Linked DNA regions of Roseibium sp. Sym1. The main gene of each other region encodes a partner of the protein of the gene in region 2 in a complex. Links are inferred from orthologs where the notes say so. Each region holds a gene or a part of one and is shown on either strand. Other genes may lie near its edges.

The links.
Region 1: the proteins of mfd (region 2) and uvrA are in contact, whole or in part, in a crystal structure (PDB 4DFC), measured with the Escherichia coli proteins. The link is inferred for Roseibium sp. Sym1 from one-to-one orthologs.

Annotation. Positions count from the first base shown.
Region 1 is NZ_CP114786.1:5,156,201-5,170,749, reverse strand. The notes cover bases 4,910-8,339. They hold uvrA (excinuclease ABC subunit UvrA), read right to left. Parts: upstream 8,020-8,339; coding sequence 5,110-8,019; downstream 4,910-5,109. In the rest of the region: protein translocase subunit SecF, read left to right, coding at 1-735; O6760_RS24050 (Mth938-like domain-containing protein), read left to right, coding at 748-1,125; O6760_RS24045 (phytoene/squalene synthase family protein), read left to right, coding at 1,153-2,004; methylenetetrahydrofolate--tRNA-(uracil(54)-C(5))-methyltransferase (FADH(2)-oxidizing) TrmFO, read right to left, coding at 2,047-3,462; O6760_RS24035 (DUF1127 domain-containing protein), read right to left, coding at 3,751-3,900; O6760_RS24030 (DUF6429 family protein), read right to left, coding at 4,272-4,496; O6760_RS24025 (DUF1127 domain-containing protein), read right to left, coding at 4,717-4,866; O6760_RS24015 (single-stranded DNA-binding protein), read left to right, coding at 8,609-9,163; O6760_RS24010 (hypothetical protein), read right to left, coding at 9,219-9,695; O6760_RS24005 (L,D-transpeptidase family protein), read left to right, coding at 10,239-12,164; O6760_RS24000 (zinc ABC transporter substrate-binding protein), read right to left, coding at 12,219-13,298; O6760_RS23995 (PaaX family transcriptional regulator), read left to right, coding at 13,467-14,327; 1,2-phenylacetyl-CoA epoxidase subunit PaaA, read left to right, coding at 14,457-14,549. UniProt on the Escherichia coli protein: The UvrABC repair system catalyzes the recognition and processing of DNA lesions. UvrA is an ATPase and a DNA-binding protein. A damage recognition complex composed of 2 UvrA and 2 UvrB subunits scans DNA for abnormalities.
Region 2 is NZ_CP114786.1:4,980,043-4,995,180, reverse strand. What follows is about bases 6,367-10,385. They hold mfd (transcription-repair coupling factor), read right to left. Parts: upstream 10,053-10,385; coding sequence 6,567-10,052; downstream 6,367-6,566. Other genes in these bases: O6760_RS23225 (FAD assembly factor SdhE), read right to left, coding at 10,074-10,385; O6760_RS33390 (hypothetical protein), read left to right, coding at 6,367-6,372. Outside these bases: O6760_RS23265 (pyruvate dehydrogenase complex dihydrolipoamide acetyltransferase), read right to left, coding at 1-1,154; O6760_RS23260 (pyruvate dehydrogenase complex E1 component subunit beta), read right to left, coding at 1,171-2,559; pdhA (pyruvate dehydrogenase (acetyl-transferring) E1 component subunit alpha), read right to left, coding at 2,574-3,623; O6760_RS23250 (FtsB family cell division protein), read right to left, coding at 3,798-4,139; O6760_RS23245 (protein-L-isoaspartate(D-aspartate) O-methyltransferase), read left to right, coding at 4,261-4,917; O6760_RS23240 (hypothetical protein), read right to left, coding at 5,330-5,899; more of O6760_RS33390, read left to right, coding at 6,175-6,366; more of O6760_RS23225, read right to left, coding at 10,386-10,391; ATP-dependent DNA helicase RecG, read left to right, coding at 10,617-12,719; O6760_RS23215 (RBBP9/YdeN family alpha/beta hydrolase), read right to left, coding at 12,723-13,265; O6760_RS23210 (Lrp/AsnC family transcriptional regulator), read left to right, coding at 13,419-13,862; O6760_RS23205 (DUF502 domain-containing protein), read right to left, coding at 13,882-14,622; O6760_RS23200 (YbaN family protein), read left to right, coding at 14,746-15,138. UniProt on the Escherichia coli protein: Couples transcription and DNA repair by recognizing RNA polymerase (RNAP) stalled at DNA lesions. Mediates ATP-dependent release of RNAP and its truncated transcript from the DNA, and recruitment of nucleotide excision repair machinery to the damaged site.

The DNA.
Region 1 (14,549 bases), 180 kb from region 2 along the record:
CTCAATCTGGGTGACGTTCAGGTCCAGGAATTCGGTGCCTCGGATGACATCCTGATCCGTGTCGAGGAACAGCCGGGCGGCGAGTTGGCCCAGCAATCGGTTGTCAGCCGGGTGCGTACCATCTTCGAAGGCCAGAATGTCGACTTCCGCCGTGTGGAAGTGGTTGGCCCGCGTGTTTCCGGCGAACTGGCCCAGGCCGGGGCAATTGCCGTGATCGCGTCTCTGCTGGCGATCCTGTTCTACATCTGGTTCCGGTTCGAATGGCAGTTCGCGCTCGGAGCGATCCTGACCACCGCCAATGACGTCGTCATCACGGTCGGATTGTTCGTCCTGTTGCAACTCGACTTCTCGCTGTCCAGTATTGCGGCCGTGCTGACGATCATCGGTTATTCGCTCAACGATACCGTCGTGGTGTATGACCGTATTCGAGAGAACCTGCGAAAATACAAGAAGCGCCCCTTGCAGGACATTCTTGACCAGTCGATCAACGAGACGCTCTCGCGCACGACCATGACTTCCGTCACCACGCTGCTGGCGCTGTTTGCGCTCTACATTTTCGGCGGCGAAGTGATCCAGTCCTTCACGCTTGCCATGATCTTCGGCATCGTGATCGGCACCTACTCGTCGATCTTCCTGGCGGCACCGTTCCTGATCCTTTTCAACCTCAGGCCCGACGCACTCGACAAGAAGGACGACGACGGCAAGGAGGGGACAGAAGCCAAGGCGTCTGTCTAGGAACCGCTGCGAATGGAAATTCGAGACGCGCATTTTCCCGGCCGGGCGCCGCTGGATGCCTATGGCAACGGCGGCTTCCGGTTCGCGGACATGTCCCATCGAGGCTCCCTGCTTTGCATCCCGAGCGGGATTTACGGCTGGGCGGTTACCGAACCGGCCGACTTTTCCGAAGACGCCTTTCAGAAGGTCTTTGAGGAACAGGCGGATATCGAAGTGCTGCTGGTGGGAACCGGCCGGGAACTGTGTCCGCTACCGGCGTTTTTGAAGGAACGGTTCCGCGAGGCGGGGATCCTGGCGGATCCGATGTCGACAGGCGCAGCGGTGCGCACCTACAACGTGCTCCTTTCAGAAGACCGCGCGGTTGCCACCGCTCTCCTGGCAGTGGACTGAGGTCTCCGGAATGCCATATGTGCGGTTATGACCACTGATTTCGACCTCGCGGCCGACGTTGTGCGCCAGTATGACAAGGATCGTTATCTGAGCGCGCTCCTGGCACCCGAAGCGCACCGCCCCGGATTGATGGCGCTTTATGCGTTCAACACCGAGATCGCCCGGATCCGCGAACTGGTTTCAGAGCCGCTGCCGGGCGAGGTCCGGCTGCAGTGGTGGCGTGATCTTCTGGCGGGAACCGAGCACGGAGCGGTTGCCTCGAACCCGGTTGCCAACGCGCTGCTTCGGACCATCGACACCTATAACCTTCCCAAGCAGGGCCTGGTCGCCATGACCGAAGCGCGGGTGTTCGATCTCTACAACGACCAGATGCCCAGCCTGAACGATCTGGAGGGCTATGCCGGAGAAACCGTCTCGGGACTGATCCAGCTCGCCTGCCTGGTCCTGAACGGCGGGGAAGACCCGGGAACCGCGACAGCGGCGGGGCATGCAGGTGTCGCCTATGCTCTGACGGGATTGATGCGTGCGTTGCCATGGCACGCTTCCCGCCGGCAGATGTACCTGCCACAGGATATCTGTTCCAGGCACAATCTCGATCAGGAAACCGTCTTCCGTGGGGAAACCACCCCGGAACTCAACGCCGTGTTGGCCGAGTTGCGTGGCCATGTTCGCCATCACCTTGGGCGCGTACGTCAGGTCGCTGCGGAGGTTCCAGAAGATTGCGAACCGGCTTTCCTGCCGCTGGTCCTTGTCGAGCCGTTTTTGAAAAAGCTCGAAGCGCCTGAATTCGACCCGCTGAAACAGGTCGCGGAAGTGTCGCAGTTGCGCCGCCAGTGGCTGCTCTGGCGGGCGTCCGGGTCTGTCATGAAACGGATCTGACCGTCCCGGCGTTTTTCATTTTCAGGTGAACTGCAGGCGGCGTTATTCGGCAGCCTGGTTCCGCAGGCCCACAGATGCCCGCCACACGGAAAAGTCTTCCTTGGCGCGTCTGGTCATGGCGAGTTTCTTGGCGCGCGCCTTGTCCTTGCCCTTCAACCGATTGCCGTCAGCGTCCCTGGTCGGCGCCTCGATCGGCGGAAAAAGACCAAAATTGACATTCATCGGCTGAAACGACCCCGGCTTTCCGGCCCCGTCCTCGCGCGTAATATGCCCGCCGGTGATGTGGCCGAGCAGGGCGCCCATGGCGGAGGTTTCGGGTGGCGGCACGATGTCCTGGCCGCGCGCTTCCATCACCTCGAACAGGCCGGCGAGACAGCCGACGCTGGCCGATTCCACATAGCCCTCGCAACCGGTGATCTGGCCGGCGAAACGAAGACGCGGGTCGGCCTTCAGACGAAGGCCGTGATCCAGCACTTTCGGCGAATTCAGAAAGGTGTTGCGGTGCAGACCGCCGAGCCGCGCGAACTGTGCGTCTTCGAGACCCGGGATCATGCGGAAGATATCCGCTTGCGCGCCGTATTTCAGCTTCGTCTGGAACCCGACCATGTTGTAGAGCGTGCCGAGCGCGTTGTCCTGGCGCAGCTGCACGACGGCATAGGCCTTGACGTCCGGATTGTGGGCGTTGGTCAGCCCCATCGGTTTCATCGGCCCATGGCGCAGGGTTTCCCGGCCGCGGGACGCCATGACCTCGATGGGCAGGCAACCGTCGAAATAGGGTGTGCCCTCCCATTCCTTGAAGTCGGCCGTTTCCCCGGCCAGCAAGGCATCGATAAAGGCCTCGTACTGGTCCCGGTCCATCGGGCAGTTGAGGTAATCCTTGCCCGTTCCCCCCGGTCCGACCTTGTCATAGCGCGACTGGAACCAGGCCTTTGACAGGTCAACGCTGTCGAAATGCACGATCGGGGCGATGGCGTCGAAGAAGGCGAGCGCGTCCTCACCGCTTTTTTCCAGGACTGCCTCGGACAGGGCAGGCGACGTCAGCGGCCCGGTGGCGATGATGACCTTGTCCCAGTCTTCCGGGGGAAGACCGGCTATTTCCTGGCGCTCGATCGAAATACGCGGATGGCTTTCCAGCGCATGTGTCACGGCATTGGAAAATCCGTCCCGGTCAACAGCAAGCGCACTGCCGGCCGGCACCTGGTGCGCGTCGGCACAGGTCATGATCAGCGAACCGAGCTGGCGCAATTCGTGATGAATCAGGCCGACGGCATTCTGCTCCGAATCGTCGGAGCGGAAAGAATTGGAACAGACCAGCTCCGCGAGTCCGTCGGTCTGGTGCGCATCGGTTTTGCGCACCGGCCGCATTTCATGGAGCACAACGTCCAGGCCCGCTTGCGCGATCTGCCATGCCGCTTCCGATCCGGCAAGGCCGCCGCCGATGATATGGATGGGGGTCATTATTCGTCCCTGGGACAAGCCGGCAAGTCAATGGATGCCACCTGGCACGCGATTGCCGATCCTCTGTATTGAGTGACCTGATACAGAGTCCGGTCCATTTCCGCAACGGGCAACCGACGTCTGGCCACTGGTGGGGCACGCGGACTTCCGGGAGATCACCCCGAACACAAAAAAACGCCTGCCGGTGGGAGGAGGATCCGGCAGGCGCTTTTTGAAGTCTGCGCCCGAAGGTGCAGATGGTGCGATCCGTTGGCTGGGAGGAGGATGCCGCGGGATCGCGAAACTGACTTACTTTGCGGACATGCGCGCGTAACGGGCGATGTCGGCACGGGCAATGCCCAGGTCGTTCAGTTCGCGGTTGGACAGGTTGGACAGCTCGTCATAGGTCTGACGGAAGCGTTTCCAGTTGTTGAATTTGCGAACAACGTTATCGATCATGGTTTAGGCCTTTCGCTTTATCTCTTGGCCATGGCACCGCGGATCGGCGTCTGGCCCGTTCATCGTTGATGATTGGAAGATAGGGACTTTGTGCAGTGCGAGGTAGAGGGCAAATCGCGAAGCAGGTATGCATTTTTTGCAGATTAATAACCGGTTAAAGGGCTTGAAATGCCACAATTGCCCGCATCAAACGCATAACAGGCGAAATATTCATCTCGCATGTGCGAGATAAAATGTTCTCCAGAAAGCCCGTTTTCGAACAGCTGGCCAGGGCCGGTCTTTCGAAAGACCGGGCGGGTTTGAGTTGGCGAGGCTGCACCGGGTGTCCTCAGCCCGGCGACAAGGCCGGGCAAAGTTGTTGCTCCAGGGGCCTATGTGGAAAAGAGCTGTTCGAAAAGTTCTTTGGACCGCTTGAGCCCATCCTCCGTCAACCACACGGATTTGGTCTTGCCAACCGGGTCGCTGATATAGCCTTTTTCATGCAAACGTCCCAGCACGTCCCAGTCATGGCCTTTCCAGGCTCTTTGTCCGTCATGCAGCGTCAGGGTCAGAAGAGCCAGAACGGCGTCGTCGATCTTGTTGGAATCAATGGACATTGAAGGTCTCCATCAGCAGATGAATACATCTGTAGATTAGAGACATGACTGAAAGTGCTGTTCAAATGAAAATCAAGCGCCAGACAAACGAACGCCCGCCAGTGGGAGGAGGTACTGGCGGGCGTCGTTTCGACGTGACAGGGCTGGGAGGAGGATGCCCTGCGTGTCACACGCCCGTCGGCTGGGAGGAGGATGCCTAGGGACGCGATCTCTAAATGTGTTAGCCGATCTGACGGCGAGCGATAAACTTGATATCGCTCCGGCTGATGCCGAGGTCGGCAAGCTCACGCGAGGACAGGCGGGACAGTTCGTCGACCGCGCGGCGGTAGCTTACCCAGTTGCTGTAGCGTTGGCGCACTGTGTCAAACATTTTGTTTTCCTTATTAACCGAAACGCCTCAGCGTTCCGCGCCGTTGTTGATACCTATATATTTCACCGCTCGAATTAAAAGAAGTGCCATCTCTGCATGCCTGTCATGCACGTGGTGCAATGCAGCAAAGAAAATCCAGACTGGTCGAGGTGATTCGAAAAACACCCGTAAAAACAAACAGCAGCATTCAGTGTGCACTGCACATAGAATGCTGCCGTTGGGGAAAGCGCCTGCTGCTTTGTGCTATTCCGCCGCGTCCGGTGTGCGCTGAGGACGCCGCTGCAGAAGTTCCTGCAGAAATTGGCCGGTGTAGCTTTCCGCCACCTCGGCAACATCCTCCGGACGCCCGGCCGCGACGACTGTTCCGCCGCCGTCGCCGCCTTCCGGGCCGAGATCGACAATCCAGTCCGCCGTCTTGATGACTTCAAGATTGTGCTCGATCACCAGCACCGTGTTGCCCTGGTCGACGAGTTCATGCAGCACGTCGAGCAACTTGGCCACGTCATGGAAATGCAGACCGGTGGTTGGTTCATCCAGGATATAGAGCGTGCGTCCCGTCGAGCGCTTGGACAGTTCCTTGGCGAGCTTGACCCGCTGCGCCTCGCCACCGGACAAGGTCGTGGCCTGCTGCCCGACCTTGATATAGCCGAGCCCGACGCGCGCCAGCGTTTCCATCTTGTCGCGCACCGCCGGTACCGCGGAGAAGAAGTCAGCGGCTTCTTCCACCGTCATGTCGAGAACATCGGCAATCGACTTGCCCTTGAATTCGACTTCCAGGGTTTCACGATTGTAGCGCTTGCCCTTGCAGACGTCGCAGGTGACATAGACGTCGGGCAGGAAGTGCATCTCGATCTTGATGACACCGTCGCCCTGACAGGCTTCGCAGCGTCCGCCCTTGACGTTGAACGAGAACCGGCCCGGCTGATACCCACGCGCCTTGGCCTCCGGCATGCCTGCGAACCATTCACGGATCGGCGTGAAGGCGCCGGTATAGGTGGCCGGGTTGGAGCGCGGCGTGCGCCCGATCGGCGACTGGTCGATGTCAATCACCTTGTCGAGAACTTCCAGTCCCTCGATCCGGTCGTGCGGTGCCGGATTGTCGCGCGCACCGTTGAGTCTGCGCGCCGCCGCCTTGTAGAGCGTGTCGATCAGGAAGGTGGACTTGCCGCCACCGGACACCCCTGTCACGCAGGTGAACGTGCTCAGCGGCACGTCGACGTCAATGTCCTTCAGGTTGTTGCCGCGTGCGCCCTTGACCGAAATCCGGCGTTTCTTGTTGATCTTGCGGCGGCCGTCCGCGCGCGAAATCATCATGGCACCCGACAGGTATTGCCCGGTCAGCGATGCGGGCGTGGCCATGATCTCCGACGGCGTGCCTTTGGCGATGACTTCGCCGCCGTGCACACCCGCGCCCGGACCGACATCCACCACGTAGTCGGCGGTCAGGACGGCATCCTCGTCATGTTCGACCACAATGACCGTGTTGCCGAGATCGCGCAGGTGCTTGAGCGTTTCGAGCAGCCTGGCATTGTCGCGCTGGTGTAGGCCGATAGACGGCTCGTCCAGAACGTAAAGTACGCCTGTCAGGCCGGACCCGATCTGGGAGGCCAGCCGGATGCGCTGGCTTTCACCGCCCGACAGCGTTCCGGAGGCGCGAGACAGCGTCAGATATTCCAGACCGACATCGTTGAGGAATTTGAGCCGTTCGCGAATTTCCTTCAGGATCCGTCCGGCGATCTCGCTCTGCTTGTCGTTCAGCTGGGCCGGAAGGGCCTCGAACCAGTCGCTGGCCTGGCGAATGGAGAATTCCGTCACCTGGCCGATGTGATGCTTGGCGATCTTGACGGCAAGGGCTTCGGGTTTCAGGCGGAAGCCGTTACAGGCCGGACAGGCATGGTCGGACTGGAACCGCGCCAGTTCCTCGCGCACCCAGGTGGATTCGGTTTCACGCCAGCGGCGCTCGATATTGCCGATGACACCTTCAAAGGTCTTTTCCGTCCGGTAGGAGCGAACGCCGTCGTCATAGACGAACTCGATCTTGGCCTTGCCGGTACCGTGCAGGATCGCATCCTGAACCTCCGACGGAAGATCCTTCCAGGGCGTTGCCATGGAAATGTCGAAATGGCTGCACAGGGCTTCGAGCGTCTGGGCGTAATAGGGCGAGGTTGATCCTGTCTTGGCCCAGGGCAACACGGCGCCTTCGCGCAGCGACAGGGAATGATCCGGGACGACAAGGTCCTCCTCGAACGCAAGCGTGGTGCCGAGCCCGTCGCAGGTCGGGCAGGCGCCGAACGGATTGTTGAAGGAAAACAGCCTGGGTTCGATTTCCGCAATGGTGAAACCCGACACCGGACAGGCAAATTTCTCCGAGAAGATCAGGCGTTCCGGATCCCCGTTCTCGTCCGTCTTGTCGGCAAATTCCGCGATCGCGATGCCATCGGCCAGCTTGAGTGCTGTCTCCAGGGAATCCGCCAGTCTGCCGGCGATATCGTCGCGCACGACCAGACGGTCCACGACCACATCGATGTCGTGTTTGAATTTCTTGTCGAGGGCAGGGGCGTCCGCGATTTCGTAGAACGTTCCGTCGATCTTGACGCGCTGGAAGCCCTTTTTCATGAGCTCGGCGAGTTCCTTGCGATATTCTCCCTTGCGGCCGCGCACCATCGGGGCGAGCAGATAGAGCCTGGCGCCATCCTCAAGGCCGAGAACACGGTCGACCATCTGGCTGACGGTCTGGCTTTCGATCGGCAGGTCGGTCGCCGGGGAATAGGGGATACCGACACGCGCGAACAGCAGCCGCATGTAGTCATAGATCTCGGTCACCGTACCGACGGTCGAACGCGGGTTGCGCGAGGTTGTCTTCTGCTCGATGGAGATCGCCGGAGACAGACCGTCAATCTGGTCGACATCCGGCTTTTGCATCATCTCCAGGAACTGGCGGGCATAAGCGGACAGGCTCTCGACGTAGCGACGCTGGCCCTCGGCATAGATCGTGTCGAAGGCAAGCGAGGACTTGCCTGACCCGGAAAGACCCGTCATCACGATCAGCTTGTTCCGGGGCAGGTCGAGATCGACGCCCTTCAGATTGTGTTCCCGCGCACCGCGGATGCTGAGCATCTTGGTGGGGTCGTCCTTCCAGGATTCATCCGGCATTGCGCCCTTGGATGTGTTCATTGCAGTTCTTCCTGACCTCATGCGCGTGCTGCCGGTCGCGCGACGCCGTGCGCGCAGTTTCCCGTCACGTATCTGTCCGTTTGCCCCGATATAGCAGTTTAGCGCGCCGCTTCCAGTAAGGCGTTTTCCGGTAGCCTTCAAAATACGGCACTGGCTGCTCTGGCTGATTGAATCGGTTTTACAGAAATGATAAGAACAAAACAAGTACGGTAAGCTGCGATACGTCAGTAGGAAAGTGCCGGAGACGCCGGAACGCGCCGCAATGACCGGCTCCCGTTCCTGACAAGGCCGGTGCAGGCGGTCGGAACAAAAGCGGCGCAAAATGTAACCGGATGCAATCACGGGTGGAGGTCGTGCAGCTTGAGCGGAAAATATGCATGGCAATAGGCCGCAGCAGGCCCGCTGCCTTGTGGAAAATGGGTGCCGGGCCAGAAAAATGCAGGCGCAGCTGTTGGCTGGCCGCTAGGGTTCTGGTTTCTAGCAGCATGGCTTGAAGCGCGATGGAACGGCCAAGCAAGGCCGATGTCTCAACAATGGCAGCATCGCGCGTGAACAACAGGAGTGCAGAATGGCGGGCAGCGTCAACAAAGTCATTTTGGTCGGCAATCTGGGTGCCGATCCGGAAATCCGCCGCACGCAGGACGGGCGTCCCATCGCCAACCTGCGTATTGCAACGTCAGAATCCTGGCGCGACCGCAACACCGGCGAGCGCCGGGAAAAAACCGAATGGCACCGTGTGGTGATCTTCAACGAAGGCCTCTGCAAGGTTGCCGAAAGCTATCTGCGCAAAGGGTCCAAGGTCTATCTCGAGGGACAGTTGCAGACCCGCAAATGGCAGGACCAGAGCGGCCAGGACCGGTACTCCACCGAAGTGGTCTTGCAGGGGTTCAACTCCAACCTGACCATGCTGGACGGCCGCGGTGAGGGCGCCGGCGGCGGTGGCGGTCTGCCCGACTACGGCAACGAAGGCCAGGGCGGTGGCGGCTTCGGCGGTGGATCCGGTGGCGGATTCAGCGGAGGCAGCAGCGGTGGAGGCTATGGCGGCGGATCAAGCAGCGGCGGCTTCGGCGGACCTTCCGGCGGTGGCGGCAGCGGGCCGATGGACGACGAAATTCCGTTCTGATCGGACTTTACCTGATTGGTGCGGTGGCTGGAATCGCCACCGCACGGAGTGCATTTCACCCGCCGATCGTCGGATCGTAGGGCGTGCGTGGATCGTCGATCCCTTGCAAATACTCTTCGGACGTTCCGAGCCCGCAGTGATAGACGGCTTCCTCGGCACTGGTGTCGCCGCCCGATATGGGTGCGCCGTTGTAGTGCGCCAGTTCGTGAATGATGGTTGCCAAAACCATCCAGCGGCCCATGTTGAAGGCCCTGTCACCAACCGCGATTTCGCCACTCGGCATATGGATTTCGCCGTGAAGCGGCGAAATGGTCGGGCCGTAATTCACCCAGATGCCGCTGTCTTTGATGAGGCTTGTGAGGCTGCGCCCCATGGGCAGCGTCCGGAAGTAGGCGTTGCAGGACGGGTTGTTCCCGACCATGCGGAAAAGCTTGCCGCGCGCCCATTTCAGCTGGGTATATTGGGAGATGTCGAAATTCTTGTATTTCAGGACCGGAGATACATGGTCTCCGACATTGAATTGGAACGGCATTAAGGTCTCCGGTGGTGTTTCACCATTTCGAGAGACCGGTTTAGGAAGCCTTTTGACCTTGCTGAGTGATGCGCGTCACAGCGTTGCGGATTGGCACTAATAACAGGTCATTTATCCGACTGTTTCGAGCCGGCACGGCGCGCGCTTCTGCCCAGGCGCAATTCAGGATGGAGGGGTTTGCCTCGTCTCTACCATAGGCTTATACAGGCGCGGCATTATCGTCACACCAAAGTGAATTCAAAACCTGTGCAAGACACGTGCCCTTAACCGACTGCACAGGCCTGATGTAGTATTAACCAGTTGCAAACGGGGCGTTGGCGTGGTTTCAGACAACGAAACCAATTTGCCGGCACCAGCGTGACACATTGCCCGGCTAAGTGGTTCGGGCTACGGTTTTCCTGGCAGGGAACGAACAAAGCCGGTTGCATCGGGCGCTGCGGCCGGCCCCAGAAGATTTAAACATTTCGGGTTGAGACAATGCGAGCAGATGAAGTCAAACATGGCGTGCGGGTCCGGGGCCATGCGCTGGCAGGACGAACGAAATTGTTCCTTGGAAATTCGCTGAAGGCCGGCCTTATGGCATCGGTGCTGGCGACCGGCTTCAGTTTCACCGCCGTTGAAACGGCCAGCGCCCAGAATTTTTTCCAACGCCTGTTCAATCCGGAACATCAGCGCAGGGAACAGGAACGTCTGCGGCAGGAGCAGCTCCGGCAAAAGGCCAGCAAGGCGAGGGTATCCGCGCCACGCTATCTGAACTACGTGCCGGACAGCTGGAAGCAGGTATCGCTCGAGGAACTGTCGGAGAAGAAAACCGCCGAAGTTCAGCCTGAGGCAGCCGTGGACGAAGCCGGTCAGCCCGTCCCCACCACGCAGGCGGACACCGCGCCTGCGGCACCGGTTGTGCTGACCGCCTTTGATGAGGCCCGACCGGCGCTGAAGGAAATGTCCCTGACCGTCCTGCCGGAAGTCGGCGACGCCCTGATTGCCTATTATCGGGAACACCCGGACTTCCTCTGGCTTGAGGACGGCAAGGCGACCGTCAAAGCCGCACAGCTGCGCCGGGCGCTCGCGGAAGCGGGCACTTTCGCGCTGAACCCGGACGACTATTTTGTCGCCCTGCCGGCGGCCTCCGGCCTGGAAGGCGCGGAACGCGACGCCGCCCTGATGCGTTTCGAAATGGAACTGAGTGCCGCTGCACTCACCTATGTGCTCGACGCGACGCGCGGCCGGGTCGATCCGAACCGGATCTCGCAATATCACGACCTTCCGCGCCACGAGGTCGATCTCGTGGCCGCGCTGGAACAGCTTGAAGGCGCAAGCGATGTCGCAACCGCGCTTTCCGGGCACCAGCCCCAGAACGAGCACTTCAAAAAACTGACCGCGGAACTGAAGCGCCTGAAGGCGGAGGACGAGGAAGCGGACCAGATCGTCATCGCTCCCGGCACATTCCTGAAGGCGGGCAAGTCCAGCCCCGAAATGAAGAATATCGTCGCGGCGATCGCAAAGAACGGGTCTGACGAGCTGCGGACTGCCCATGCCGAGACCCTGGAAGCCTATGACGATGGCGAGGTCTACACGCCGGAACTGGTCGCCCTGGTCAAGGCCTTCCAGAAGGAAGCCAAGCTGACACCAGACGGGATCGTGGGTAAAAACACCATCAAGGCCATGGTCGGCGAAACCAACGCGGCGAAGATTGCAAAGGTCGAACTGGCCATGGAGCGCAGCCGCTGGATTCCGGAAGAACTCGGCGAACGCAAGGTGTTCATCAACCAGGCCGCATTCACCGCAACCTATTTTGCGCCGGGCGAAGTGCCGTTGCAGATGCGTGTTGTCGTCGGCAAGAAGTCCAACCAGACCAACTTCTTCTACGACAAGATCGAGATCGTTGAGTACAATCCCTATTGGGGCGTGCCGTATTCGATCATTGTCAACGAAATGCTGCCGAAACTCGCCAACGATCCAAGTTACCTGGACCGCGCGGGTTATGAGGTCTCCACGCCGGGAGGACGCAAGGTGTCGTCGGCATCCGTCAACTGGTATGCAGTGGCCGCCAAGCAGCAATCCATCAATGTGAGGCAGTATCCCGGCCGTTCGAACGCGCTTGGTGAAGTCAAGATCCTGTTCCCGAACAAACACCACATCTACATGCACGACACGCCTTCGAAGAACCTCTTCAACAAAGACATGCGCGCCTTCAGCCATGGCTGCATCCGACTGCACGACCCGAAGGCCATGGCAGCCGCCGTGCTCGGCAAGTCCAAGGACTATGTGACCTCCCGCATCGCCCAGGGGCAGAACGAGCAGGAACAGGTCAACGGCGACATTCCGGTCTATGTTTCCTATTTCACGGCCTGGCCGGACCTCGACGGGTCGATCGGTTTCTACTCCGATGTCTACGACCGCGACCGGCACCTCCTGAAGGCTCTGGAAAAGACCGAAGCGGTGCGGGCCAAGGCACGACCGTCCTGAGCTGATCGCTTGTCACCAAGAAACAACCGCCGGCATTCGCCGGCGGTTTTTTTGTCAGCTCGATTGCTCAAGACAGTCCGTCAGGGCATCAGACAGGGTCTTGAGCAGATCCGGGTACAGATCCTTGCCATTGTTGAGCCGGGTTCCCAGCGGATCCAGAACGCCGGTCCGGGCATTGCTACCTTCCATGACCACATCAACCAGCTTCGCCTCGAACTGGGGCTCCTGGAAAACACATGACACATCGAGTTCCTTGATCCGGTTGCGAACCTGACCGATGCGCTCCGCGCTCGACAAGGTTTCCGGAGACACGGAGATCGCGCCGCTGGCCTCGAACTCAAAATGATGTTCGAAATGATGATAGGCATCGTGGAAGACGATGAATTTCCCGTCTTTTACTGCCTGGAGGCTGTCTTCGATATCCCGTTCCAGCGCTTCGATCCGGTTGCGGAAGGCCTCGGCATTTTCCCGGTAGGTTCCGGCATTGTCCGGATCGGCAGCGGCAAGTGTTTCGGCCATTTGTGCCGCGATGGCGATGCCGTTGTCTGGATTCAGCCAGATATGGGGGTCCCGAACCTCACCCGCATGGTCGTTGCCGTGGTCATGTTCCGTTTCAACATGCCCCTCCTGATCATCGTCATGATCTGAATCGGAATGTTCGTCATGCCCATGGTCATCGTGTCCGTGTTCCTCTTCGGCGTGATGCTCACCGTCCTCGTGATCATGCGCCTCGAAATTGGCGCCTTCCCGCAGGCCGAGATGGGAAATGCCGGGTACATCCATCATTTCGACCACTTCAGCACCGGTGGCCATGGAGGAGATCGGCTTGGCAAGGGACGCGGTCAAATCCGGCCCGATCCAGAACACCACGTCCGCGCCCTGCAGCAGAAACGCCTGGGACGGCTTCAGGGCAAAGCCGTGCGGAGACGCGGCGCCGTCGATCAGGATGTGAGGCTCGCCCACGCCTTCCATCACGGCCGCGGCAATGGAATGCAACGGCTTGATCGTGGTGACGACGGACGGCGCTTCAGCCATGGCGTCAAATGAGGTCGCGGCAAGGCTGCTGCAGAAAGCGGCTGACAACAGGCCGCGTTTGCCGAACCCGGCCAGGTGCCGGGAAAACTGGAATGTCATTGAGCGTGTCCAACATGATGTTACTTTATAACGCGTAACTATATAACGTTTCCAATTGAGAAGCGCAAGGGAGCATGAGGGCGTGTTGACAAGCACGATCAACGGGCCACTTGGTTTGAGGCTAGCGGACAGGTAAGGTCCTGCGAAAACAACTGGATCAATACCCGCATGCTCTCCAGCGCCGACAACATGGCAGTCAGTTTCCTGCGCTCAGGTCCGCCGAGGGCCGCCCAGCTTATCGTCACCATATATGGCGATATCGTCGAACCACGCGGCGGCGTGCTCTGGATGGGCGATCTCATCAGCTTGTGCGAGGGGTTCGGTGTCAATGAATCCCTCGTGCGCACCGCTGTTTCCCGACTTGTCTCAAAGGGGCAGCTAGCCGGTGAGCGGGAAGGGCGGCGCAGCTATTACGGCCTGACCGCCGCCGCACGGGAAGAGTACCACCTTGCCGCCGAGTTGTTTTTTGGCCCGGCAGATGGCGATTGCGGCTGGTTGCTGACGATATGTCCGGACCCGGATGAACAGGTGATCCTGCTCCGGAACGGGTTTGTTCAGCTCGGCGGTGCTGTCTTCGCGGGCGCCGACAGGCCGGCCCGGCCTCGACTGGGTACGGCTTTCCGTGCAAAAGCACTGGAACCGGATGCGGACGAGCTCCGGAATTTGATGGCGGCCGCCTTCCAGCTGGAGGATCTTTCCAGGGACTATGCCGGCTTTCTGGATCGGTTCGACGCGATGCGAGGTTTGGCGGGAAGCGATCTGCCGCCCAAGGCGGCGCTGCTCTGCCGTCTGGCTCTTGTTCATTCCTATCGTGAAATTCGCCTGCGCGATCCGAGGCTGCCGCTCGCCGCGCTGCCGGAACGCTGGCCGGGCTTTGCCGCAAGAGACCTGTTCGCGGACCTCTACCGTCAACTGTCCGCTCCGGCCGATGTCTATATCGGTGACCATCTGCTCGCAAGGCACGGTCCTTTGCCGGCGACACCCGAGGCCGTCCGCAAGCGCATAGCATCCCTGACGCCAACCCCTTGATTTCATGATAAAAACAGGGCTGGAACACGCGCGCTTTAAAAGCATCACAATATTTTTGAAAAACAGACTTCTTCTGTGACGTGTTGTACGGTATCTTCTTCGAAAGTCCACATGACGAGAGGAGGCGTCATGTACGCACAGATGGTGAAAACAGACGCGGACAAGGTGCGTGACATTTCCGAGATGTCCGCAGAGGAGCGCGCGTTTCAGGAACGCATCGAC
Region 2 (15,138 bases):
TGCGGCGGATTGACGACCGCGGAGAAGTTCTTCACGCCCATCATGCCCATGTTGGACACCGCCGTGGTGCCGCCCTGGTACTCCTCGGGCTTCAGCTTGCGCTCTTTCGCGCGCTTGCCGAGGTCCTTCATCTGGTTGGAGATCACCGACAGGGGCTTTTCTTCCGCGCTGCGGATGATCGGGGTGATCAGGCCGCCCGGAATGGACACCGCGACACCGACATCGGCATGCTTGTGCATGACCATGTTGTCGTCGGTCCAGGACACATTGGCATCCGGAACATCGCGCAGCGCAAGGGCCAGCGCCTTGATGGTCATGTCGTTGACCGACAGCTTGTAGGCCGGCTTGCCGTCCTTGTCGGTTGCCGCCGCGCCGTTGAGCTGGGCCCGCAGGGCCAGCAGGGCGTCCAGCTCCACATCCACGGAAACGTAGAAATGCGGAATGGTCTGCTTGGACTCCGTCAGGCGCTTGGCGATGGTCTTGCGCATGCCGTCATGCGGCACGAGCTCGTAGCTGTCCTTGTCGAACAGCTTGAGCACCTGGTCCGCGGATGGGCCGGTTGCCGGGGCCGCGGCAGCAGCTGCCTTCGGAGCCTCGGCGGCGGCCGGTGCGGCCTTGCCCGTTCCGGCTTCCAGGGCTGCTTCAATGTCGCGCTTGACGATGCGGCCGTGGGGACCGCTGCCGGACAGGGCCTTCAGGTCCAGCCCGTTGAGCTGTGCCAGACGGCGCGCCAGCGGCGAGGAGAAAATGCGTCCGCCATCGGCCGCCTTCGGCGCGGGCACCGGATCGGTCGCTGCCTTGGCGCCGACCTCGATGGCCGGTGCACTTTCCGGCACGGCCGGAACGGCATCGCCGCCGGACGGCGCCGGAGCGGCCCCGCCACCGGATGCATCGATGGCACTGGCATCCTCGCCGTCTTCCAGGAGCACGGCGATCAGCTCGTTGACCTTCACGCCCTGGGAGCCCTCGGGCACGACGATCTTGCCGACCTTGCCCTCGTCGACGGCTTCCACTTCCATGGTGGCCTTGTCGGTTTCGATCTCGGCGATGACGTCACCGGCGGAAACCGTGTCGCCTTCCTTGACCAGCCACTTGGCCAGGTTGCCCTCCTCCATGGTGGGAGAGAGAGCCGGCATGGTGATATTGATTGGCATGTCCGTGTCCCTCGCCTCAGGCTGTGTAGGTGACGGCTTTGACCGCGTCGATGACTTCCGGAACGCTCGGCAGGGCCAGCTTTTCCAGATTGGCGGCGTAAGGCATCGGAACGTCCTTGCCGGTCACGCGCAGGATCGGCGCATCGAGATAGTCGAAGGCCTTTTCCTGGACCTGGAAGGCGATCTCCGAGGAGACCGAGCACATCGGGAAGGCTTCTTCCACCGTGACGATCCGGCCGGTCTTGCGGACCGAGGCCAGCACCGTGTCGATGTCCAGCGGACGGATGGTACGCAGGTTGATGACCTCGGCGGAGATGCCCATGCCGGCCAGCTCGTCCGCGGCCTTCAGGGCGTAGGTCATGCCGATGCCCCAGGAAACCAGCGTCACGTCGGTGCCGCCGCGCTCGATCTTGGCCTTGCCGATCGGCAGGACGAAATCGTCCATGTCCGGGATCTCGAAGGAATGTCCGTAAAGGATTTCGTTTTCGAGGAAGATCACCGGATTCGGATCGCGGATCGCGGCCTTCAGAAGTCCCTTGGCGTCCGCTGCCGAATACGGCTGGATCACCTTCAGGCCGGGCACATGCGCATACCAGGAAGCATAGTCCTGGGAATGCTGCGCACCGACCCGGGCTGCGGCACCGTTCGGACCGCGGAACACGATCGGGGCCCCCATCTGGCCACCGGACATGTACAGCGTCTTGGCGGCGGAGTTGATGATCTGGTCGATCGCCTGCATGGCGAAGTTGAAGGTCATGAACTCGACGATCGGCTTCAGCCCGGCCATGGCCGCGCCGACACCCATGCCGGCAAAACCGTGCTCGGTGATCGGCGTGTCGATGACGCGCTTGGCCGAAAACTCGTCGAGCAGGCCTTGCGTGATCTTGTAGGCGCCCTGGTACTCGGCGACTTCCTCACCCATGACGAAGACGTCCGGATCGCGGCGCATTTCCTCTGCCATGGCGTCGCGCAGGGCTTCGCGCACGGTGGAGGACTTCATCGTGGTGCCCTCCGGAACTTCCGGATCCTCGGGCGTATCCATTGCCGGGGCCTGCGGTGTCGGAGCGGACGCAACGGCCGGAGCGCTCGGTGCCTCTGCCGCGGCAGGGGCCGGTGCAGCAGCGGGAGCCGAGGCAGCGGCGTCGATGGCGCTGGCATCCTCGCCGTCGGCCAGGAGAACAGCGATCTTCTCGTTGACCTTGACGTTGTCGGTACCCTCGGCGACCAGGATCTTGCCAAGCGTGCCCTCGTCGACCGCTTCCACTTCCATGGTGGCCTTGTCGGTTTCAATCTCGGCGATCACGTCGCCGGCGGTAACGCTGTCGCCTTCGGCTTTCAGCCACTTGGCGAGCTTACCTTCTTCCATTGTCGGCGAAAGCGCCGGCATCAAAATGTCGATAGGCATGATAATCCCCGGCGTTAAAGCAGAATGTCGGTGTAGAGCTCGGACACGTCCGGCTCCGGATCGGTCTGGGCGAACTCCGCGGCTTCGGCGACCTTGGCCCTGACGTCCTTGTCGATGGCCTTCAGATCGTCTTCCGACGCCCATTCCTTGTCCAGGAGACGCTTGCGGACCTGCTCGATCGGATCGTGCTCGGTGCGCATCTTCTGGACCTCGTCCTTGGAGCGGTATTTCGCCGGGTCGGACATGGAGTGGCCGCGATAGCGGTAGGTGATCATTTCAAGGATATAGGGGCCTTTGCCGTCCCGGCACCATTTCAGGGCCTTTTCGGAGGCAGCCATGACGGCGCGCACATCCATGCCGTCGACCTGTTCACCCGGAATGTTGAAGGACGCACCGCGCTGGGACAGGTCGGTCGTTGCGGACGCGCGCGAAACGCTGGTGCCCATGCCGTACTTGTTGTTCTCGACGACATAGACGACCGGCAGCTTCCAGAGCTCGGCCATGTTGAAGCTCTCGTAGACCTGGCCCTGGTTGGACGCGCCGTCGCCGAAGAACGCCATCGCGACGTTGCCGTTCTCGCGGTACTTGTTGGCGAAGCCGAGACCGGTCCCCAGAGACACCTGGGCGCCGACGATGCCGTGGCCGCCGTAGAAGTGCTTTTCCTTGGAGAACATGTGCATGGAGCCGCCCTTGCCTTTCGACAGGCCGCCGCGGCGCCCGGTCAGCTCGGCCATGACACCCTTCGGATCGAGATCCATCGCCAGCATGTGACCGTGATCGCGATAACCGGTGATCATCTGATCGCCGTCCTTCTTGGCCATCTGCAGGCCGACAACGACAGCTTCCTGCCCGATATACAAATGACAGAATCCACCGATGAGTCCCATGCCGTACAACTGGCCGGCTTTTTCCTCGAATCGGCGGATCAGAAGCATTTCACGATAGGCGTGAAGTTCCTGGTCCTTGTCGAACTCTGCGATCGCAGGCTTCGCCTTCTTGGCGGAGCTGCGTGTCCGGCTGGCACTCTTGGAGCTAGCGGAAGTGGTCTTTGATGCTGTGGCCATAACCCTCTTCTCGGCGTGAAGTTTCCCCTAAGACAGGTAGTGGCAACTTATCCTGTAGTCGCTGTCAATCCAATCCATCAATCTCGCACTGCGAAACGCACGCAAGTTAATGACTTGGCTTGATATTTTTGATTTTAACCTGATTTCCGTTAAGTAGCAAAAATGAACCTGTTTTCAGTTCATGCTGTAACGATGCCCCGGACGCAGCACGACCAGCTCGTCAGGGTGGACCAGATTGAGATTGAGCCTGGCCCGTTCGTCCAGCATGTCCGGATCGAGGCTCTCCGGGCGCAGCAGACTGACACGGGCGACGAGTGCCTCGCGCGCGGCGGTCAGCGTCTCGAGTTCGGCTTCCAGTTCGGAAACCTGGCGCTCGATCATGGCCCGGCCGACCATGCCCAATTCTCCACTCATCGCGTGAAAGCCGAAATAACCAAGCGCCGCAATGGCGATGGCGGGCGTGATCAGGCGGCGGAGAATGGATTTTTTACGCTGTCTCGTGGCTGCTCGGGGCACTCTTGGGACCTTAACGCTATACTCTGGCCTCTTGGTGCCACCACTATGCGGTTTTAGGTTTAATAGAGTCTTGAGACAGCCGATCAAATGCACGGTAAATGTGTATTGAAAGAGAGGAGCCGTGGACCCGTTTGCGAACGAACGCAAGGAGATGGTTGAAACCCAGCTGCGCCGGCGCGGTGTCAGCGACGAACGGGTTCTGGCAGCCATGGAAAAAGTGCCAAGGCACTTGTTTGTGCCTGAGGACCAGCAGGACCGCGCCTATTGGGACGGCCCGCTGCCCATCGGATCCGGCCAGACCATCTCCCAGCCCTATGTTGTTGCCCTGACATGCGAATTGCTGGAAATATCGCCCGAGGACACCGTCCTCGACATCGGTGCGGGCTCAGGTTACGCCGCAGCAGTCCTCGGTGAGTTGGCAGCTTCCGTCATCAGCATCGAGCGTTTGCCAGAACTTGCAGATCTGGCGCGGACCAATCTTGAAGCCGCCGGCTACGGCAATGTGGAAGTCCTGTGCGCGGACGGCACACTGGGTTGTCCTGACAAGGCCCCGTTCGACGCCATCGCCGTCGCCGCCGGTGCCCCGACCGTCCCCGAATCCCTCAAGCAGCAACTGAAGGTTGGTGGCCGCCTCGTGATCCCGGTCGGCCCTACGAGGCGCATGCAGGATCTTGTCCGGGTCCGGCGGATATCGGAAACGGAATTCAATACGGACGATCTGGGCGGAGTGGCTTATGTGCCGTTGGTGGGGGCTGAAGGATGGGCGGAAGACAGCTAATCTGGCAGCCAATGACAAGCTGTCTGTCCACAGCAATGTGAGGCACCCATAACACCCATAACAGTGACGCGACATGCACGGTAGAACAACGGTCGAAATGGACGAGGACGACCACTCCGAAGGACTGCAAACGAAGGAGAAAACGACATCAAGAACCAAAGCTGCATACTCGGCTCAAGCAAACAGCAACTGTCAGATCAATTCGGTTTCAGTACGAACCGCGGCTCAAGAGCAAGGCATCCCCTCAAGATTTCATTCGCAGCATGAAATAATTTTTCGCCAAACGTCGAAGTAAAAATTTCAAACAATAAATATTTTGGCCACCTGCATGCCATTTTCCGTTTTATTCAAACGCACCAGCTAATTGATCAGAAAAACTACCAAGTTATTCGCTTTACCAATTTCAAAAATTTTACTCCTTCCCCAATACCTCAAAAGCAGATAGACATTCCTCTGAATACAGATATATTTTCGAAAGCACTCTCGAGTTCCGGGTAACCTCTTTACTTTCATCACCCCAGAGCCCTCTTCCTTGAACAAACGAAATCACGTCCACAACATCCTCTTTAGAAAATTTCTTGCCATACATTTCCGCATCGCAAACATCGCTAATTATATAGCTAAGTATTTTTCTAGATTTATTGTAATTCACATGATTCACCAATGTATTTCTATAGATGTAATGAATAGTTTCAGATGCTCTTTCATGATTAATTCTATTTGCCTTTAGCGCACTCAAACACTGTGAAATCTCAAACAATCCATCTTCCAATGTCGGGATCTTCACTTGAAAGAATCCCACACAACTCTCGGGAATATCAGCTCCAGAAACAAGACGGAGACGATTGTTATCGTAAGTATTATTATAAGAAACACCCACGTTTGGCACACTGATTACGGCAGTACTCGCTGCATTTAAACTGTTAAAAATATTGAAAAACAGAGCGGCCGCAATAATTGGCAATTTTATACAATCAGTCACAGAGAGTCCCCAGCTCGAGAAAGGCAAACAAATTCGATATTGCACCTTATTCCGCTTACTGGAAGAGATTTGAAAATTCTTAATTCATTTTCCCAGTTTCGCCAGATTGCGCCGCTGGAGCAATCCAGCAACTGTCACCATCTCGCAGTACCAAAAGAACTTGTGCGCATCTTCCACTTTGTCACCTTTTGACACGCATTATCATATTGGCCAGCTTCGTGCTCTGCCCCAGTACCGCTACTGAACACAGAATAGATCGGTCCGACACACTCCGGATGGTGCAATCCCGCCCCCCCCTGAAACAGCAACTGAGGGTTGGAGGTCGCCTGGTGATTCCGGTCGGCCCTACGAGGCGCATGCAGGATCTTGTCCGGGTCCGGCGGGTATCGGAAAAAGAATTCAAGACCGACGATCTCGGAGGGGTCGCCTATGTGCCGTTGGTAGGGGCAGAAGGATGGGCGGAGGGGGACTGAGTCTTGCGGTCCACGCCCCTGCTTGATTGTTTCATCAGCTGCCAATCAAAAAGATTGTCATCCCGGCCAAGCGCAGCGCGAGCCGGGACCCAGGACTCCCGGGCAATTCTTAGTGATCTCACGCGAACGATGAAGAATCCTGGGTTCCCGCTTTCGCGGGAATGACACGCGTTTTCTGGCGGCCTTTGATGAAATCAAACCGCTGCCAGCCGCGCCAGCTTGGTCAGCACCGTCGCCGTGCCCTTGAGCCGCGCATCCGTTTTGTCCCAGTCGCGGGTCAGCACGATCTTCTGGTCCGGCCGGATCTTGGCGAGCACACCCTGCTCGGCAATGTAGGAGACCAGCCCCGCCGGGTTGGCGAATTCGGAATTGCGGAAGGTGATGACGATGCCCTTCGGCCCGGCGTCGACCTTCTCCACGTTGGACTTGCGGCACAGTCCCTTGATGTAGACGATCTTCAGGAGATGCTGGACCTCGTCGGGCAGCGGGCCGAAGCGGTCGATCAGTTCCGCGCCGAAGGCATCGATTTCCTCCGCCTCGGTGACATCGCCGAGACGCCGGTAGAGCTGCAGGCGCAGCTGCAGGTCGGCGACATAGTCTTCCGGGATCAGAACCGGCGTGCCGATATTGATCTGCGGCGACCATTGCTCGTCGCCGAAATCCGCGCCGCCGTCCTTGAGCTGGGCAACCGCCTCTTCCAGCATCTGCTGATAAAGCTCGAAGCCGACCTCCTTGATATGGCCGGACTGTTCCTCGCCAAGCAGGTTCCCTGCCCCGCGAATGTCGAGATCGTGGCTGGCGAGCTGGAAGCCGGCGCCAAGCGTTTCCAGGGACTGCAACACCTTGAGGCGCCGTTCGGCCGTCGCTGTCAGCGTCTTGTTGGCCGGCACGGTGAAGAGCGCATAGGCGCGTGTCTTGGACCGGCCGACGCGGCCGCGCAGCTGGTAGAGCTGCGCCAGGCCGAACATGTCCGCCCGGTGCACGATCAGAGTGTTGGCCGTCGGAATGTCGAGGCCTGATTCCACGATCGTCGTCGACAGCAGCACGTTGTACTTGCCCTCGTAGAAGGCGTTCATGACGTCTTCCAGCTCGCCCGGCGGCATCTGGCCATGGGCAACGGCGACTTTTAGCTCCGGCACCTGATTTTCCAGAAAATCCCGCCGGTCAGCGATATCCGACAGACGCGGACAGACATAGAAACTCTGGCCGCCGCGGTAATGTTCGCGCAGCAATGCCTCGCGCACCACCAGCGGATCGAAGGGCGACACGAAGGTTCTGACGGCCAGCCGGTCGACCGGCGGCGTCGCGATCAGGGAGAGTTCGCGCACGCCGGTCAGGGCGAGTTGAAGGGTCCGCGGTATCGGCGTCGCCGACAGCGTCATCACGTGGACGTCCGACTTCAGCTCCTTCAGCCGCTCCTTGTGCTTGACACCGAAATGCTGCTCCTCGTCGATGATCAGCAGGCCGAGATCGCGGAACTGCACCGACTTGCCGAGCAGCGCATGCGTCCCGACGACAATATCGACCGACCCGTCGCTCAAGCCCTTCTTGGTCTGGGTCAGCTGCCGGGCGGGAACCAGCCGCGACGCATGGGCGACATTGATCGGCAGCCCGTGGAAACGCTCGGAGAAGGTCTTGTAGTGCTGGCGTGCCAGAAGCGTCGTCGGCACGACCACGGCAACCTGGCGCCCGGACATGGCTGCAAGGAATGCGGCCCGCAGCGCCACTTCCGTCTTGCCGAAGCCGACATCGCCGCAGATCAGCCGGTCCATCGGGCGTCCCGAAGCCAGATCATCGAAGACGGCATCGATCGCGGACAGCTGGTCTTCCGTTTCCTCGTAGGGAAAGCGCGTCGCGAATTCGTCATAGACCCCTTCCGGCGTCTCCACCACGGGCGCCGTCTTGAGCGCCCGTTGCGCAGCCGTCTTGATGAGCCCGTCGGCAATCTCCAGGATGCGCTTCTTGAGCTTGGCCTTGCGCGCCTGCCAGGCGCCGCCGCCGAGCTTGTCGAGCTGGGCTTCCTGGTCTTCCGAGCCATAGCGCGACAGCAGTTCGATATTCTCAACCGGCAGGTAGAGCTTGTCGCCGCCCTGGTATTGCAGCTCAAGACAGTCATGCGGCGCGCCGACGGCCTCGATGGTCTTCAGGCCGATGAACCGGCCGATGCCGTGTTCGACGTGGACGACAAGATCGCCTTCCGAAAGTCCGGTGGCTTCGGTGATGACATTGGCGCCCTTGGCCTTGCGGCGCGACTTGCGCACCAGCCGGTCGCCCAGAATGTCCTGTTCACCGATAAAGGCGATGTCCTTGAGCTCGAAGCCGTGCTCGATGCCGAGCACGCAAAGCGCCGTGGTCTTTTTGGGCAGGTCCTCAACGCCCGTCAGCGTGTCAGCCTCGTGAACGGCCCCGAGGCCGTGGTCACCGAGGATCTGGCCAAGCCGGTCGCGCGAGCCTTCCGACCAGCAGGCAATCACCGTGCGCTTGCCCTGTTTCTGAAGATCTCGCACATGACTTGTCAGCGCGTCGAAAATGTTGACGTCGCCGGCGGCCCGTTCGGCCGCGAAACTGCGGCCCTGACGCCCCTCCAGCTCAATGACGGTCTTCCCGCTGCCCGGCGGCGGCGTAAACGGATCAAGCGAGGCCGTGGCCCTGTCTGCAATGGCAGCCGTCCATTCGGCTTCAGAAAAATAGAGGCTTGCCGGTTCGACCGGCATATAGGGCACGTTGCCGGCGCCCGTCCCCATTTCCCGGGCCTCCTGGCGCGCCTGGTAATATTCCTGGATCTGGTCGACCCGTTCACGCACCGCGTCCGCCGCATTGGTGTCGAGGACCACCGGTGTCTCGCCGATATAGTCGAACAGGGTCTCGAGCCGCTCGTGAAACAGCGGCAGCCAGTGTTCCATCCCGGCATAGCGGCGGCCGTCGCTGATCGACTGGTAGAGGACATCCTCACGGCTGGCGGCGCCGAAATTCGCCAGATAGGAGCGCCGGAACCGGGAGATCGCGTCTTCCGACAGCACCACCTCGCTCATGGGCACCAGGTCGAGACGCTTGAGCTGCCTTGAGGTGCGCTGTGTTTCGGCGTTGAACGAGCGGATCGATTCCAGAGTATCGCCGAAGAAATCGAGGCGGACCGGTTCTTCCGAGCCCGGCGCGAACAGATCGACGATTCCGCCGCGTACGGCATATTCGCCGGTTTCACGCACGGTCGGCGTGCGCGAAAAGCCGTTCATTTCCATCCAGGCGGAAATGCTGTCCATGTTGACCTGGTTTCCGGGCGCCATGGAGAGCGTCTGTTCGGCCATGAACGAGCGTTCGGGCACGCGTTGCAGGGCGGCATTCAGCGTCGTCAGGAGAATGGTCTTTCGGCCGGTCTCGAGACCGCGCGCCAGCTGACCAAGCGCCAGCAGCCTGCGTGCGCTGATGGCCGGGTTCGGCGACACCCGGTCATAGGGCAGGCAGTCCCAGGCCGGCAGCTGCAGGATGTCAATTTCCGGATCAAAAAATCCGAGTGCCTCGCTGATCATCGCCATGCGGGTGGCATCGCGGGCAATGAAGACGAGCGACAGCCCGCTCGCTGCGCTTTCAGCCATCACCCGTGCGAGCGCATAACTTTCGGCGCCATCGGGCACGCCGGCAAGCGTGACATTGGCGCGGTCCTTCAGCAGCCTGTCAAACACGGCATGCGTCCTTAAATCTTGTTATCTGGCAAACCCGGCCGGACCGGCGGCTTCGTGATAGGCAATGATCCGCCGGTAAAGCGGCCCGTCCCACTCGTCCGGCAAGGGCGTGCGGCCCGTCATCCAGGCGTAGAGATCCTGGTCCTGCGCGGTCAGGAGATGTTCCAGCTCGCGCAGTTCGTCTTCGCTCAAGCTGTCGATTTCCGCATCCGCGAACCCGCCCAGCAACAGGTCCATTTCCTTCATGCCCCGGTGCCAGCAGCGGAACAGGATCTTCTTGCGGCGGGGATCGCGCGTATCCCCGGTAGCTTCGGTGCGTGCGCCGGTCGTCTCGGACATGATAGGCCTATGTGAAGCTGCCGGCGCGCTCGCAGGCTCGGTCAATCGCTCGCCGCTGCGCCGGATCAGGTGAAATCGTGACGGATATATAACGTCAGAGTCTCGGCTTGTCAGCGCCCAGTTCACAGATTGTTCTATTTGTTGCGCACTTGTCTGTCTTCGTGGCAGAACAGGTCCTCCAGTTGCCGTGCACCCGCCGATTTTTCGAAGGTACTCTCACCGAACATGCGCCCACCGGTTCTCGATCCCCTGTTTGCTCCGGTTTCCACGCTTCCCGGAATAGGACCGAAGATCGCCAAGCTGGTCTCGGGACTGGTCGGCGGCCAGCCGGACCGCGACGCCACGGTGGCAGATCTCCTTTTTCACATTCCGCACAGCCTGATCGACCGGCGCCACCGGCCCGGGATCGCCTATTCGGAAAACGGCGACATCGTCACGTTGGATGTGATCATCGGCCGGCATATGGCACCACCGCGACATTCCAAGGCGCCTTACAAGATCAGCGCCCATGACGACACCGGCCAGATCAGCTTCGTCTTCTTTCATCCGCGCCGGGACTGGTTGGAAAAAACGTTTCCCGAAGGCGAGCGGCGGATCGTTTCCGGCAAGGTCGAATGGTTCAACGACCGTCCCCAGATGGTTCACCCGGACTATTCCCTGAAGCCGGAGGAAGCTGAAGAGATGCCGGCAATCGAGCCGGTCTATCCACTCACCGCGGGCCTTGCCGCAAAGACCCTGCAAAAGGCCGTCCGTGCCGCTGTCGACCGTCTGCCAAACCTGCCGGAATGGCTGAATGAAGCCCACCTCCACCAGACCGGCTGGCCGGATTTTTCCGAGGCACTCAAGACCCTGCATGCCCCGAAGGAGCAGCAGGACATCGACCCGGCCTCGCCCTACATGCAGCGCCTCGCCTATGACGAATTGCTGGCCAGCCAGCTGGCGCTGGCCATGGTCCGCGCCCATATGCGCACGCTTGGCGGCATCGCGCGGCAGCCGAAGGGCGACCTGCAGAAGGCGGTGATTGACGCCCTTCCCTTTCAGCTCACTGGCAGTCAGGCAAAAGCGATCCAGGAGATCAACGAGGACCTCGCCCAGCCTGTGCGCATGCTGCGCCTGCTGCAGGGGGATGTCGGCGCCGGCAAGACCGTGGTCGCCCTGGCCGCCCTCGCCCAGGTGATCGAAAGCGGCGCACAGGGCGGCTTGATGGCGCCAACGGAAATCCTGGCGCGCCAGCACTATGCGTCGATGAAGCCGCTCTGCGACAAGGCCGGCATCCGCCTCGCCCTGATGACCGGCAAGGACAGCCAGAAGGAAAGGCGGATCCGCCAGGAACAGCTCGATGCAGGCGAGATCGACCTGGTGGTCGGCACCCATGCGTTGTTCCAGGGCACGGTAACCTTCAAAAATCTCGGCATAGTCGTTGTTGACGAACAGCACCGCTTCGGTGTGCACCAGCGCCTGGCGCTGTCGGCCAAGGGCCAGGGGGTCGATGTCCTGGTGATGACGGCCACCCCCATCCCCCGTACGCTGGTTCTGACCGGGTTCGGCGATATGGACGTCTCCCGTCTCACCGACAAACCCGCCGGTCGAAAGCCGATCACGACGGTCTCCGTCTCGCTCGACCGTCTCGACGAGATCATCTCGCGCGTTGGCGCCGCCATCGCCGACGGCCAGAAGGTCTACTGGGTCTGTCCGCTGGTGGAGGAGTCGGAGAAGATCGATCTCGCCGCAGTCGAGGACCGGCACCGGGTGCTGGAACATGCGCTGCGGCAGAAGGTGTCCCTGGTGCACGGGCGCATGAGCGCGGACGAAAAAGACGCCGCCATGGCGGACTTCAAGTCCGGGGTCACCAAGGTCCTTGTCGCCACCACCGTGATCGAGGTCGGCGTCGATGTGCCGGACGCGACCATCATCGTGATCGAGCACGCCGAGCGGTTTGGCCTTGCCCAGCTCCACCAGTTGCGCGGCCGGGTCGGCCGCGGCGACAAGCCGTCATCCTGCGTGCTGCTGTACAAGGGCCCGCTCGGCGAAACGGCCGGAGCCCGGCTCAACATCATGCGCCAGACCAATGACGGCTTCCTGATCGCGGAAGAAGACCTGAAACTGCGCGGCGGCGGCGAGATTCTCGGCACCCGCCAGTCCGGCACGCCGGGCTTCCGGATCGCACGCGCGGAAGAGCATGCCGACCTGATGGAAGTTGCCAGGGATGACGCGCGGCTTATCCTGGAAACCGATCCGGATCTGGAAAGCAAACGCGGCGAGGCACTCCGATGCCTGCTCTACCTGTTTGGACGGGACGCGGCGATCAGGCTGCTGAGAGCCGGATGACGCTCATCTTGTTGCGAGACCCGTCAAGAACGCGGAGAAGAGTGCCCGCCCCTCGCTCCAGTCGCCAAGCCCGCTGGCTTCGTTGACATGTCCCCTGGCGCCGAGACCGATCACCGTTCCCCCCGCGTTTCTGGCAAGGGCCGCACCGACACCCTTCGGGTCATACGGATCATCTGAACTCACAAGGGCCAGGATGGGCCGGTCTGCGGCCTTGATCCGCGAAATTTCAAATCCTGCTGCAACGGCCGGAAAATTTGGCCCATTTGCATCGGGAATACCGACGAGAAAGGCACCGCGCCAAGGACAGGCCGTCACCGCGGCCCAGTGCAGAAACGCAAGGCATCCAAGTGAATGACATACGAATACCGCGCCCGTCCCGGTCCTATCCGCTTCCCGTTCGATAGCTTCAATCCAGTCCTCCAGCACAGGTTCCGTCCAGGACGCAGGAGATATCCGGACACTTCCGGCGAAAAGACCTTCCCAACTGCTTTGCCAGTGCCCCGGCCCGGAACTGCCGATTCCAGGTACCGATACGAGTTTCGTCATGCTGAAATTTCCTGTAATCCATAAGATGAGAGGCCATTATTTAGCCCGCATCACAGAAAATGAATGAGACTTCATCGGAAAAAGAACCGAAAATCCGATAGTTTCAAGGACACGGACCGAGCTGCCTTGCAAATCAAAATAGATCCCACCGACATGGCAATTCTTGAAATCCTGCAGGAAGATGGACGTCTGTCCGTGTCCGAAGTCGGCCGGCGGGTTGGTCTGTCGCAGCCGGCGACTTCGGAACGTATCAAGCGGCTGGAGGAACGGGGAATCATCGGCGGGTATTGCGCGCGGATCAACCCGCAGGCGCTGGGGCTGGCCATGCAAGCCTTGCTTCGGCTCAGGACCACACACGAGAACATCCCCCGCGCCTTGCAGCTCTTTGCCGAAACGCCGGAAATCGTGAATGTGGACCGCGTCACCGGCGAAGACTGTTTCGTCTTGCGTGTGATCGTTCCCCGCCCCGTCGATCTGGAGCGGATTGTCGATACAATTGCACGGCTGGGGCCGGTGACAACGGCGGTCGTATTGCGCCAGCAACGCGCAAAACCCATTTCGCGTCAGCTGATGAGAAGCACCGGCACGATGGAATGACAGTCCCGGTTCAGGACCCTCAGGCGTCTTCCGGCGTCCGGACACGCTCCAGCTGCTCCGGATCGACGACCTTGTCCTTCAGGGTCTCCGGATGTCTCGGACTGACAAGTCCGGCTGATATCACCAGCTTGGCGGCATCCTCGACGCTCATGTCGAGCTCTATGATGTCCTCCTTGGGAACGAACAGCAGAAAACCCGAAGTCGGATTGGGCGTTGTCGGCAGGAACACCGACATGGTGTCCGCCTGATCTTCCAGTCTTGCGGCGACTTCCCCCTTGGTATCGGTGGAGATGAACACGATCGCCCACAGGCCCTTGCGCGGATACTCGATCAACGCCGCCTTGGTGAAACTGTCGCCCCTCTGATCAAGTATTGTCTCAAAGATCTGCTTCAAGCCACTGTAAATATTACGAACCAGCGGCATGCGGCCAACGATGTTCTCGCCGACAGAGAGCATACTGCGGCCAAGAAAATTTGCGGCCAGGAACCCCACGATGGTCAGGACGAAGATCGCGACGATCAACCCGAAGCCGGGGATCGGAAAAGGCAGGTAGGTGTCCGGATTATAGAGTTTCGGCACGAACGGCTTCACCCACCCGTCAACCCACTTGATGAAGGTCCAGGTCAGCCACAACGTGATTCCGATCGGACCGGTGATGACCAGGCCGGTCAGGAAGTAGTTGCGAAGACGTGTTGCCGCACCAGGCCGGTGATGGCCTATCTTGTGCGCGTCTTCTGATTTATGTTTGTGCCGGCTCATGGGTGATACCTGCTTGAAGTCCCTGTTGGCGCACGTCATTTAAAGGATCAGACCCTAGATAAGCATCTTTATCGCGGGGCGGTATCCTACGCTCGATTAATTTTTTAGCGATCAACCCCAAAAATGCCGATTTCGGAGGCAGTGTTGCGGCGAACCACGTTCAAACTTCTGGGAACCGGATGTGTTGGCCTCGGCATAGTCGGTGCTTTCCTGCCCCTGTTGCCGAGCACCATATTCTTCATTCTCGCCGCCGCCTGCTTCGCACGCTCCTCGCCGGCTCTCGAGGCGCGTATCCTGAACCACTCCGTGTTTGGTCCTCCGGTGGTTGCCTGGCGGGAACATGGAGCCATCAACCGCAAGGCCAAGACGGTTGCGGTTGCCGGCATGGCCTTCGGCTACGGCATGTTTCTCTATACAGCCTCGCCTTCGCTATGGCTCGGGGTACTGGTCGGCCTGTTCATCGGCGGATGCGCCGTTTACGTGCTCACCCGGCCGAGCGGTCCGAAAAACACGTCC